DNA from 2 places in the Cohnella hongkongensis genome. Region 2 is predicted to be linked to the other one. Evidence: riboswitches for the same ligand, from Rfam matches in the RefSeq annotation. Region 2 holds a riboswitch; the other holds the start of a gene.
What was found. Region 2 has a riboswitch for cyclic di-GMP ahead of ACFO3S_RS12900 (transglutaminase-like domain-containing protein). Riboswitches for the same ligand answer to the same signal wherever they lie in the genome.

Region 1 (5,005 bases), on a different contig from region 2:
GAAACCCTGCGATCGTCAGCTCCGTCAGCTGCGGCTCGCCGATCCCCCGGGATTTGCCGATCAGTCTCGACAGCAGCGCTACGCCTATGCTGTGCCGATAGACGTACTCGTCATGAACCTCCAGGTAATGGAAGATCCGATTCAAATTCGGATGGTTGCTCAGCTCCAGAATGAGAGGGACAAGCTTATCGCGAACGCGGGCGAACGGAATTCGTTCGGTCCGCTTCGCGCATTCGAACATTTCCCGGACTTCCCAAATCGCCGAATCGATCAGATGAACGATCGACACCGCCTCCACATCCTGCTCGCTGAGAGCGACGCCCTGTCTGGCCAGCAGCCGGACATCGCGATCCGTCAGCACCCGCGAGACGGGAACGACCAGCGTGCCGCTGTCGTTGTAGATGTTGCGATTGACTCGCATCCCGATATATCCCTTTAGTTGACTCGAACCCATGTTCATCCCACCATGCTAATCTTTATGTTGCGCTTAGGGTCGACCGTTTAGATGTGCCTCTTCAAGGCCTGAACATCGAATACCGTGCGCCCGACCGGCTCGAAAATGTCCTTGCAGTACTTTCCGACGCAGACTCGCCCGGAATACATTTTATTCACCTGAACCTTTCGCCTTGCTTTCAGCACCGAGTTGGCCCCGGTCTGGCCGCCGACGGTCATCGCCTTGATGCTGTCGCCGGCGTCGAGCCGAGAACCCCGGCATATCGCCTGTTCTGACAGGAAGACGATGTTCCGGGCGGAATACAGCTCGCACAGCAGCACGCCGTCGCGGTGAATGACGATGTCTCCGTTCGACTTCAATTCGCTGCCCTGGCATTGGTTGATGCTGATCTCCACTTGCTCCTCCTGCATTCGGGCCACATCCCCGTGAGTGTCCTGAAGCAGCGCGAGAAATCCCTGGACGAACTCGCGGGTAGCCGTCTCGATCAGCTTCGTCGGCATCGTGAACACTTCGGAAATTTCCTTCAGCTTCTCGTACTCCGTCTGCCGGATGTTGCGAATGTTGGTGATGACGAACTGCAGCTCCTTGATCAGCGGAACGATCTCCCTCATCTTCGTCTCGAGGAGAAGCTGCACAATCTGGCCGAAGCGCACCGGCTGCCGCTTCGCCTCGAGCGCCCCCTCTAGCGTCCCGGACGCCGCGAGCAGCTTCTCTATCCAGTCGCAAAGCTGCTTGGACGTATGATAGAGACGATTGAACAAGACGCCGAAGTAACCGGAATACAGCCGACTGGAAATGACATTGCCGCGAACATTGATGCTGCCAGTGGCCGTGATCGTCGAATTGAACACATGACCGTAGACGTACACGTTGCCGAGCGATTCGACGATCATGTTGTCGGTGACGTCCCCGCAGACGATCACGTCTCCGGAAAACACGATATTGCCGGTCGAAATATCTACGTTGCCCGAGACGACGTACGAAGTGGAGACGTCGAACGTCTTGATCTTCCCCCCGGTTATTCTGGGCCTCCCCTGCTTCCTCGCGATGACCTGGCCGTCCGGGGTCAGCTCGACGCTGGGCTTCGTCAGAATAAACAGATCCTTGGGAGGCTGCGGCAGCGTAATGTTGCCCAACACGTCGTACCCGGCGGTTCCGTCCACCATCGGAATTTTCCGGGCCATCAGATCGCCCTTCTGGACGGTCGGAATCCGAAGGTGGTTGCGAAAGTCGATCACTCCGTCGGCTTCGAAAAACTCGCTCCTCACCTGCTGATCGAAATAAATTTCCAGCCGGGCGTCCTCGCCCTCTACCGACGGCTTGCCGCTGGCCACGACGACAGGCTCGAAGGTCGGGTTCAGCAGCTCCCTCTGAATGGCGCCGAATTCGATGCGGGACTTGATCGACATCTCCTCGAGCCTCGCCACCACGTCGGCTAACTGGACAGTTTTCAGAACGATGCTCTCGTCGTCCTCCGCCCGGACGATCACTCTCCGGTCGGGGCCGGCATCGACCAGTCTGGCCGCATAACGCTCTTTCGCGAACAGGCGCAGATGGGCCTGCAGCTTGTCCTCGGTAATCGTAATCTCGAATAGAGGCTGCTCCTCGATGCCCCACGTCATTTTGTCCTCGGCCCGCACTTGGGCTTCCCAGGCCACTTCCTCGCCGTTGACGAACAGCCGCACCGGGCTCATCGGGTAGATAACGGCATACTCGCCTCCGGGCCCGGGATTCTGCACATAGATTTGCTGATTGCGAACCCGAATCGTGCCGTCCTGTCCGGGAGAGCGCCCCCCCTCCTCCCGTTCGTCCGGTGCGGGCGCCGTCTCCGGCTCCCCCTCCCCGTCTTCGCCGCCGATATCCAGCCGGCGAATCAACTGTCTCAATTCGGATTCGGAAATATGCTTGTTCAAGCTTCACACCTCGCGACAACAAAAAAGACACTCTCCCGAATGGGAAAGTGCCTTAACGCTCCATTCGGCGGCCTGGCAGCCGTTGAACTGGGAAGTTCTTTAGGCCCATAGCTTTGCGTCCCTATCTTTCGAAAGGTTTGCCGTTTCCTGTATGCGTCTCCTCGATGTATATTTAACTAGTAAAATTGAACATCTCCGCCTATTTACGTCGTGCATCACTATTAATTATAAGTCTATAGTCGCAATGATTTCAAGAGATTTATCGATTAACCGCCGATTCCAGCCGGACGATCCATCCGAACGGATCCTCGACCGTTCCCCTCTGGATCCCCGTCATGAAGTCGTACACTCGGGCGGACAGCGGTCCGGTGCGCCCACCGTTCAACGTCAGCTTGTCGCCCCGCCAGTTCAACTCACCGATCGGAGAGATGACGGCCGCCGTGCCCGTGCCGAACGCTTCCTCCAGCGTTCCCTTCCGATAAGCCTCGACCAGCTCGTCGATCGAAACTGCGCGCTCCTCGACGTCGATCCCCCAATGCTTCAGCACTTGAAGGACGGAATCCCGCGTTACTCCGTCCAGAATGCTTCCGTTCAGCGCGGGGGTGACGACTTTGCCGGCGATCTTGAAGAAGACGTTCATGCTGCCGACCTCTTCGATATATTTGCGGTGCACGCCGTCCAGCCACAGCACCTGCGAATACCCTTTGCCGGATGCCTCCTCTTGCGCTTTAAGCCCTGCCGCGTAGTTGCCCCCGGTTTTGGCGTTGCCGACGCCGCCCGGCACCGCGCGGACGTATTCCGACTCCACATAGATCGTGACCGGGTTAATCCCTTCGGCGTAATAAGAGCCTACCGGGGACAAAATAATGATGAAATAATAGCTCTCCGAAGGGGATACGCCCAACGTCGCCTCGGTCGAGATGATGAACGGGCGAATGTACAGCGAAGTGCCCTCGTCTGTCGGAATCCAGTCCTCGTCGATCTCCAGCAGCTTCTTCAGCGCGGCCATCGCCAGATCCTCGTCGACCGGCGGAATGCTGAGACGGGCGTTGGAGCGGTTCAGCCTCTGCAAATTTTTGAAGGGCCGGAACAGCAGCGCCGATCCCCCCGGCGTCTTGTAGGCCTTCATGCCCTCGAAGACGGTCTGGCCGTAGTGAAACACTTTGGCGGCCGGATCGAGCGAGATCGGCTGGTAAGGTACGATTCTCATATCGTGCCAGCCTTGGCCTTCCGTATATTCCATGATAAACATATGATCCGTGAACTGCTTGCCGAAGACGAGCGACGAAGCTTCGGGTTTCTTCTTGGGGGCGGTCGTCCGCTCTACCGCGATGTTGTGGGCCATGTCCGCTTCTTCTCCTCCTTATTATGCGAGCGCTTTATAATTGAATGATACCAGAGCGGGATGTATATTGATAATATCTGTTTTGTCGGTAATGTATACCTTTCAGGTATGGAGGCGGTTTACATGGATATGCGGCAGCTTCGTTACTTTCTCGCGATCGCGCACGAAGGACAGATTACCCGGGCGGCCAAGCAGCTGAACATGGAGCAGCCTCCGCTCAGCCGCCAGCTCAAGCAGATGGAGCAGGAGCTTGGCGTCGTGCTGTTCGATCGCAACGGCAAGCGGCTTCAGCTAACCCAGGCCGGGGAGATGCTGAGAGATCGGGCCATCGCGCTGATGAAGCAGTTCGAAGATACGATCACCTACGTGCAGGAGCTCGGAGAGGGCGTACAGGGCGTTCTGTCGATCGGCGCGGTCGTATCGTGCGTCTCGCTGCTCCCTCCGGTTCTCCGCCGATTTACGGAGAAATATCCTCAGGTGACCTTCAAAATCCAGGAGGGCGATCACTTCCTGCTCGGGGAGCTGCTTGAGAACCGGGAGCTCGAATTTATCGTCACCCGACTTCCGTTCCAGTCCGACTTCCAATCCCAACACTATTCGATGCTTCCGCTGCCTTCCGATCCTTTCGTCGCGCTGCTCCCGGCGCAGTGGCTTCCGGCCGGGAAGACGTCGATGACGTTGGAGGAGCTCGCGCAGTTCCCGTTCCTGACTCTGAAGACGGACAGGACGACTGGCATGCACAATCAGGTGTTTCACGAGTTCAAGCAGTTGGGCCTGGAGCCGCGAATCGTCAGCGAGTGCTCCAGCGTCGCCATCGCGATCTCTCTCGTCGCCGCCGGGATCGGGGCGGCCATCCTTCCGAAGTCGGTCATGAACGCCTTCGCTCCGCCGAATGTCGTGCAGATCGCGATCGGCAACGTTCGCCTCGAGAGCGAGATCGGCGTCATCTGGCTTCGCCACCGCCACCTCTCGAAGAGCGCCCGTCATCTCATGGAGATGCTTGTGGAATAAGACGGAGCCGTCCGGAGGCCGTCCCTGCCTGCAGCCGGGCTTGGGACGGCCGGCCGAAGCCGGGCTTATTTCGCGACGAACTGCTGTGTCCAGCAAGGCTGGCCTTCATTGGCAACATAACCGACGCCCATGTGGGTGTAGGCTTCGTTCAAAATATTGGCGCGGTGACCCGGCGAGTTCATCCAGGCCTGAACGACCTGCTCCGGGCTCGGCTGGCCCTTGGCGATGTTCTCCCCCGCGGCTTGATACTGTACGCCGAAGCTGCGCATCATGGCGAACGGG
Region 2 (5,005 bases):
TATCAGATTAAGTACAAAACAAAGTTGGGAGAGTCTTCTCCTATCGAAGGCACATATTCAAATGATGCTAAGCTATTCGATGAGGATACACCGGGCACTAATCTATTTGGTAAGAAAGCCTTTGTAACACCAGCGCACGAAGGGGAATACGTCAGCAAAACAGGCAAGCAGGTTGGTACCTCCGATGTTGCCGAATGGACAGTGGTCATCAATCCGAGCCAATCTTATATTGGAGCCAATTCGACGTTAACGGATACCTTGGTAGGAGATCAGATACTACTTGCGAACTCGTTTGAGTTGTACAAGACGAAGATCGAAGCGAATAATGACGGTGATATAAGTGGAATAGAAGGAACTAAGTTGGATCTAGAAGATAAGGCATTGTATGATCTTGTTGTTACAGACAACACATATTCTCTAACATTTAGGGAACCGCTGACGACCGCCTACACTTTGCGTTACAAGTCATATATTACAGCGGACAATGGCCAAGAAATCGGCAATAAAGCCGAATTTGAAGGACAGTCTTCGTCTGCGGTTACGGACAGCGAGATTAAGAAAATCGTTGTTTCCCTAGGAGGAGCGATCGCCGGAGCTTCCACTGGAAAGCAGAAGCTTAAAATTGTCAAGTCGGACGATGAAGGTAACCCGCTTGCCGATGCTCAATTCGAGCTGTGGAACTCCGCTAAAACGGTGCTTCTGGAGACGCTGGTAACGGGTTCGGACGGAACCGCCGAAACGGTTAAAGATTATCGATACAATGATACCAATGGATTGCCATATCTAATTGTAGAGACTGCAGCGCCGAACGGGCATGTTCGGGATTCGCAATTCGCAACCGGTAAAATCGTTAACTTTAAGGGAAATGCTGTTCCGATCGAAATTGAAAACAAGAAAATTCGTCAGGGCTTCCAGCTAATCAAGGTCGATTCCGCGAATACCTCGATTAAATTGGAAGGCGCCGAGTTTAAACTGCTTGATTCGAATGGCAATCAGGTTGGAGATCTGTTGACGACGGATGGCAATGGACAAATTGCTGCGAGGGATTTGGCCCCAGGCACCTACAAGCTGGAGGAAGTGAAGGCTCCGTTGTTCTATTCGTTGGATCCGACGCCGATCCAGTTGGACATTGCGGCCAATCAGACTGAGATTGTCGAACTCGAAGCAAAGAATTCGAAAGGCACGGGCGGCGAGCTTGTGGTCATTAAGGTAAATGCTAAGACGGAAGAAAAATTGAAAGATATTAAGTTTCAACTGAAAGATGCCAATGGCACTGTTGTGGGTGAAGATCGAACGGACGTCAATGGCGTAATTAGGTTTACAGGCTTGGATTATGGAAACTATACGTTGGAGGAAATGGAAGCTGAAGGTTTCGTAATCGAACAAGCCGAGACCGCGATTGTGATTACACAGCCAACGACGATAATCACGATAGAGAACAAGGCGAACGATCGTTCCGTCCGATTGACGAAGTACAATGCGAGCAAAACTCTGGTTCTCGGCGGAGCCGTCTTCGAACTGCAAGAACAGACGACGGCAATGGATCTGGAAGGTAACCCGATCTTCAAGCCAGTTTCCGGCATCGACGCATCCAAGCTGACGACTGATTCGAACGGTCAACTTTTCCTTGAAGATTTGCCGGCGAACAAGTATCGGCTGATCGAGGTGAAAGCTCCTAACGACTATCGTCTGAACGCGGATCCGGTCGAATTCGAGATTACGACGAATCAGACGTCGACGGTTCTGGTAGAAAAAACAAACGAGAGAATTCCGAGCTCGGGCGGCGGAGGTTGGACGCCTCCTCCGGAGACGCCGAAGCCAACGGAGGAGCCTGAGCCTACGGAATCTCCAGAACCTACGGAGTCTCCGAAGCCTACTGAATCTCCAGAGCCTTCCGAAACGCCGGGACCGACGGATCCGACAGATCCGACAGATCCGGAGGAACCGAAGCAGCCGGAAACGAAGATTGAAGAGAAAACGACGAACGACAAGCCGGTGGAAGGAAAAACGGAAGTTCCGGAAGGCGGCAAGGTGAGAGTCGGCGAAGAGCCGGAGCACGGTACGGTCCGCATTACGCCGGACGGCAAATGGGAATACACGCCTGACAAAGACTACAAAGGCAAAGATTCCTTCACCATCGTCATTACCGATTCGGATGGCAACGAACAAGAAATTCTCGTCGAGATCGACGTGGAAGACGTTCCACGCGGCGGGGTATCTGACGAGGAACAAGCTCCGGGCAGCACCAAGACTTTGCCGAAAACCGGCGAGAACAGTTCGCTGCCGCTTCAGCTGGCCGGTGTGGCGCTTATCGCTGCAGGAGCGTTCCTCATGAATCGCAATCGTATTTTCCGTATGAAGAAAAACTAGAGAGATAGAGAAATAGAGAGAAAAAATCAAAGTCGAATTAGAGAAAATAGCGAAAAACCTGCCGATTGACTGGCAGGTTTTTCCTTGCAAATTCGACGAAAATTCGCTATAATTTAATTACAAAAGCAAGCTCGATAACGGCAAACCTGTCGAAAGACAGCGACGCAAAGCTAGAGGGTCTTCCCTTCCGCAGGAAGGATGACAGCCAGCTACCGAAGGACTCGGCTTTTTTTGTTTTATTCGGACAAGCTTCACGATAATGGCAAACCTGTCGAAAGGCAGTGGCGCAAAGCTAGAGGGTCTTCCCTTCCGCAAGAAGGATGACAGCCAGCTACCGAAAGGAGTTTATCCATGTTCAGATATGCTCGACTGCTCTTGTCGGCGCTTGTTCTCTTCGCCGCAATTCCGGCTGTCGCCTATGGAAGCGCGGGAGCGAACAAGGCGACTCTGGACACGTCCCAATTGGACAAGGGGACGATCGGCATTCGGTTGGCGTACAAGCCTTCCGTGAACACGAAAGCGAAAATATCGAAGGGAAGCGCAAGCTATATCTATACGCTGACCCCAGAGGCGAAAGGACAGACGACTTGGCTGCCGCTGCAGATGGGGAACGGGCAATACGAGGTTGCCGTGCTGGAGAACGTATCCGGTACGAAGTACCGCGTCCTTTCCTCGGAGAAGATCGACGTCGCCGTTGCGAGAACGACCGATGTTTATCTGAATTCCACTCAAAATATCGGTTGGAAGGACGCGGAGGAGGCGCTTGCCAAAGCGAAGGAATTGACTCGCAACGCAACCACCGACGAAGAGAAGGCCAAAGCGGTCTACGAATATATCGTTCAAAATGTGAGCTACGATAAGGAACTGGCGCGCAAGGTCACTGCGGACTACTTGCCGGATATAGACGAGACGCTGGCATCGGGACAAGCGATCTGTTACGGGTATGCGACTTTGTACGCGGCAATGCTGCGCAGCGCGGGCATCCCGACCAAGCTGGCGATGGGAACTTCGACGCATGTGGCGGAATACCATGCATGGAACGAAGTCTATCTGAACGGCAAGTGGGTCGTCGTGGACACGACAGTGGACGCAGGCCTTGGCAAAAACAAGAAAAACGCAGCGTTCGCCAAAAAGGGAAGCGACTATACGGCAATCAAATATTATTAGATTTTCAGAAGAAACAGGCCGGAATCGTCATCGATTCCGGCCTGTTTTGCATTGTTGCGGGCGTTCTCAAGCATCCTCTTCGATAAGCTCGGCGTGGACGATGAGCCGATGCGTAGGATTAACGAGCGGGTCGCACGTAATCAAGGTCAGAATCGCTTTGTTTCCGTCCGCGTTCAGTACGGAGAGATCGGTCGGAACGACGACTTTGATGTCCGTCACGCGGTAGGCGATGCTCCTGTCCCTCAGCCGAATATCGATTCGATCTCCGATCTCCATCTCGTCAAGCCGGTTAAACATTCGCCCCTTCGTTCTTGCGCGGTGGGCGGCGACCGCCGCATTGCCGACCTCGCCGAGCGGGGCCGTCTCCGTCATATGAGCGGCGCCGACTTTCATATTTTTCTGCGTCGCTCCCGCCAGAATCGGCAGCTTCAGATCGATTTTGTCAATCTGAATGATGGCGATCGTCTTGTCGTCCATAGGCACCGATTCTTCATCGGGCGCATTGGACTCGACGGGTCCTTCGATTCCTCGATCGAGCACTTCGGAAAGCTGAACGAATTCCTGCTGCAAGGCGTATGAGCGCGTCGGATCGACGGTAGACAACGACCTTTCCATTTCGCTTAGCAGCCGCTTCTGCTCCCGGTCATCGACATATTCGCGGACGAAGGGGAAGGCGACCAGAATAAGCCCGGCGGCGATCAAAGCGTAGGCTATTTTTTTCATTCACGTCCTCCTGGCGTTGCAAGTGCTTTATCGTTAAGCTTGCGCGTTCTAACAGGGAGATGCCCCCGACTATAAAATCATAAATGATCCGGCTGAACAAAAACTGTACAGCGTATCCGAATCAGTTAACTCTCGGCGGAGAACGGGCTGACCGGATGGAATATATTTCTTCCCCGAAGGACAGACTAAGGGGAAGAAATCATAGGCCGACAAACGGCCTTCAGGAGGGGGAGCCACTTTTGGCTTGTAAAGAGACACGAACACCGTCCAACAAACGGCCTTACGCCTGGCTGCTTGCCGGGCTCTTGACGGCTGCCTTGATCGCGCCGCCCGCGGCTGCGGCCAAGGAGCCGTCGGTCCAGCCGCCGGCCACGGATCTGGCCGCCAGCGCCAAATCCGCGATTCTGATGGATGCGGACAGCGGCACGGTCATCTACGAGAAAAACAGCACGTTAGCTCTGCCCCCTGCCAGCATCACGAAGATTATGACGATGCTGCTCGTTATGGAAGCGATCGACGAAGGAAGGCTGAAGCTGACGGACAAGGTGACGACGAGCGAGTACGCCGCCTCGATGGGCGGATCGCAAATCTTCCTGGAGCCCGGAGAAGAGATGACCGTGGAGGAGATGCTGAAGGGGGTCGCTCTCGCTTCCGGCAACGACGCCTCCGTGGCGCTCGCCGAGAAGCTGGGCGGGAGCGAGCAGCAGTTCGTGGCGATGATGAACGAGAAGGCCGCCGAGCTCGG

Region 1: it holds a riboswitch for cyclic di-GMP, as region 2 does, so the genes downstream of both, ACFO3S_RS08465 (DUF342 domain-containing protein) here and ACFO3S_RS12900 (transglutaminase-like domain-containing protein) in region 2, are expected to answer to the same signal.

What each region holds. Positions count from the first base shown of each region.
Region 1 is NZ_JBHSEP010000004.1:259,623-264,627, reverse strand. Features, by position in the region: gene ACFO3S_RS08470 (HD-GYP domain-containing protein) at 1-421, opposite strand, end outside; gene ACFO3S_RS08465 (DUF342 domain-containing protein) at 502-2,367, opposite strand; cyclic di-GMP riboswitch class I at 2,431-2,519, opposite strand; gene ACFO3S_RS08460 (branched-chain amino acid aminotransferase) at 2,627-3,712, opposite strand; gene ACFO3S_RS08455 (LysR family transcriptional regulator) at 3,836-4,723, shown strand; gene ACFO3S_RS08450 (CAP domain-containing protein) at 4,789-5,005, opposite strand, start outside.
Region 2 is NZ_JBHSEP010000008.1:87,281-92,285, reverse strand. Features, by position in the region: gene ACFO3S_RS12905 (collagen binding domain-containing protein) at 1-2,370, shown strand, start outside; cyclic di-GMP riboswitch class I at 2,500-2,587, shown strand; cyclic di-GMP riboswitch class I at 2,622-2,709, shown strand; gene ACFO3S_RS12900 (transglutaminase-like domain-containing protein) at 2,722-3,537, shown strand; gene ACFO3S_RS12895 (class D sortase) at 3,604-4,260, opposite strand; gene ACFO3S_RS12890 (D-alanyl-D-alanine carboxypeptidase family protein) at 4,551-5,005, shown strand, end outside.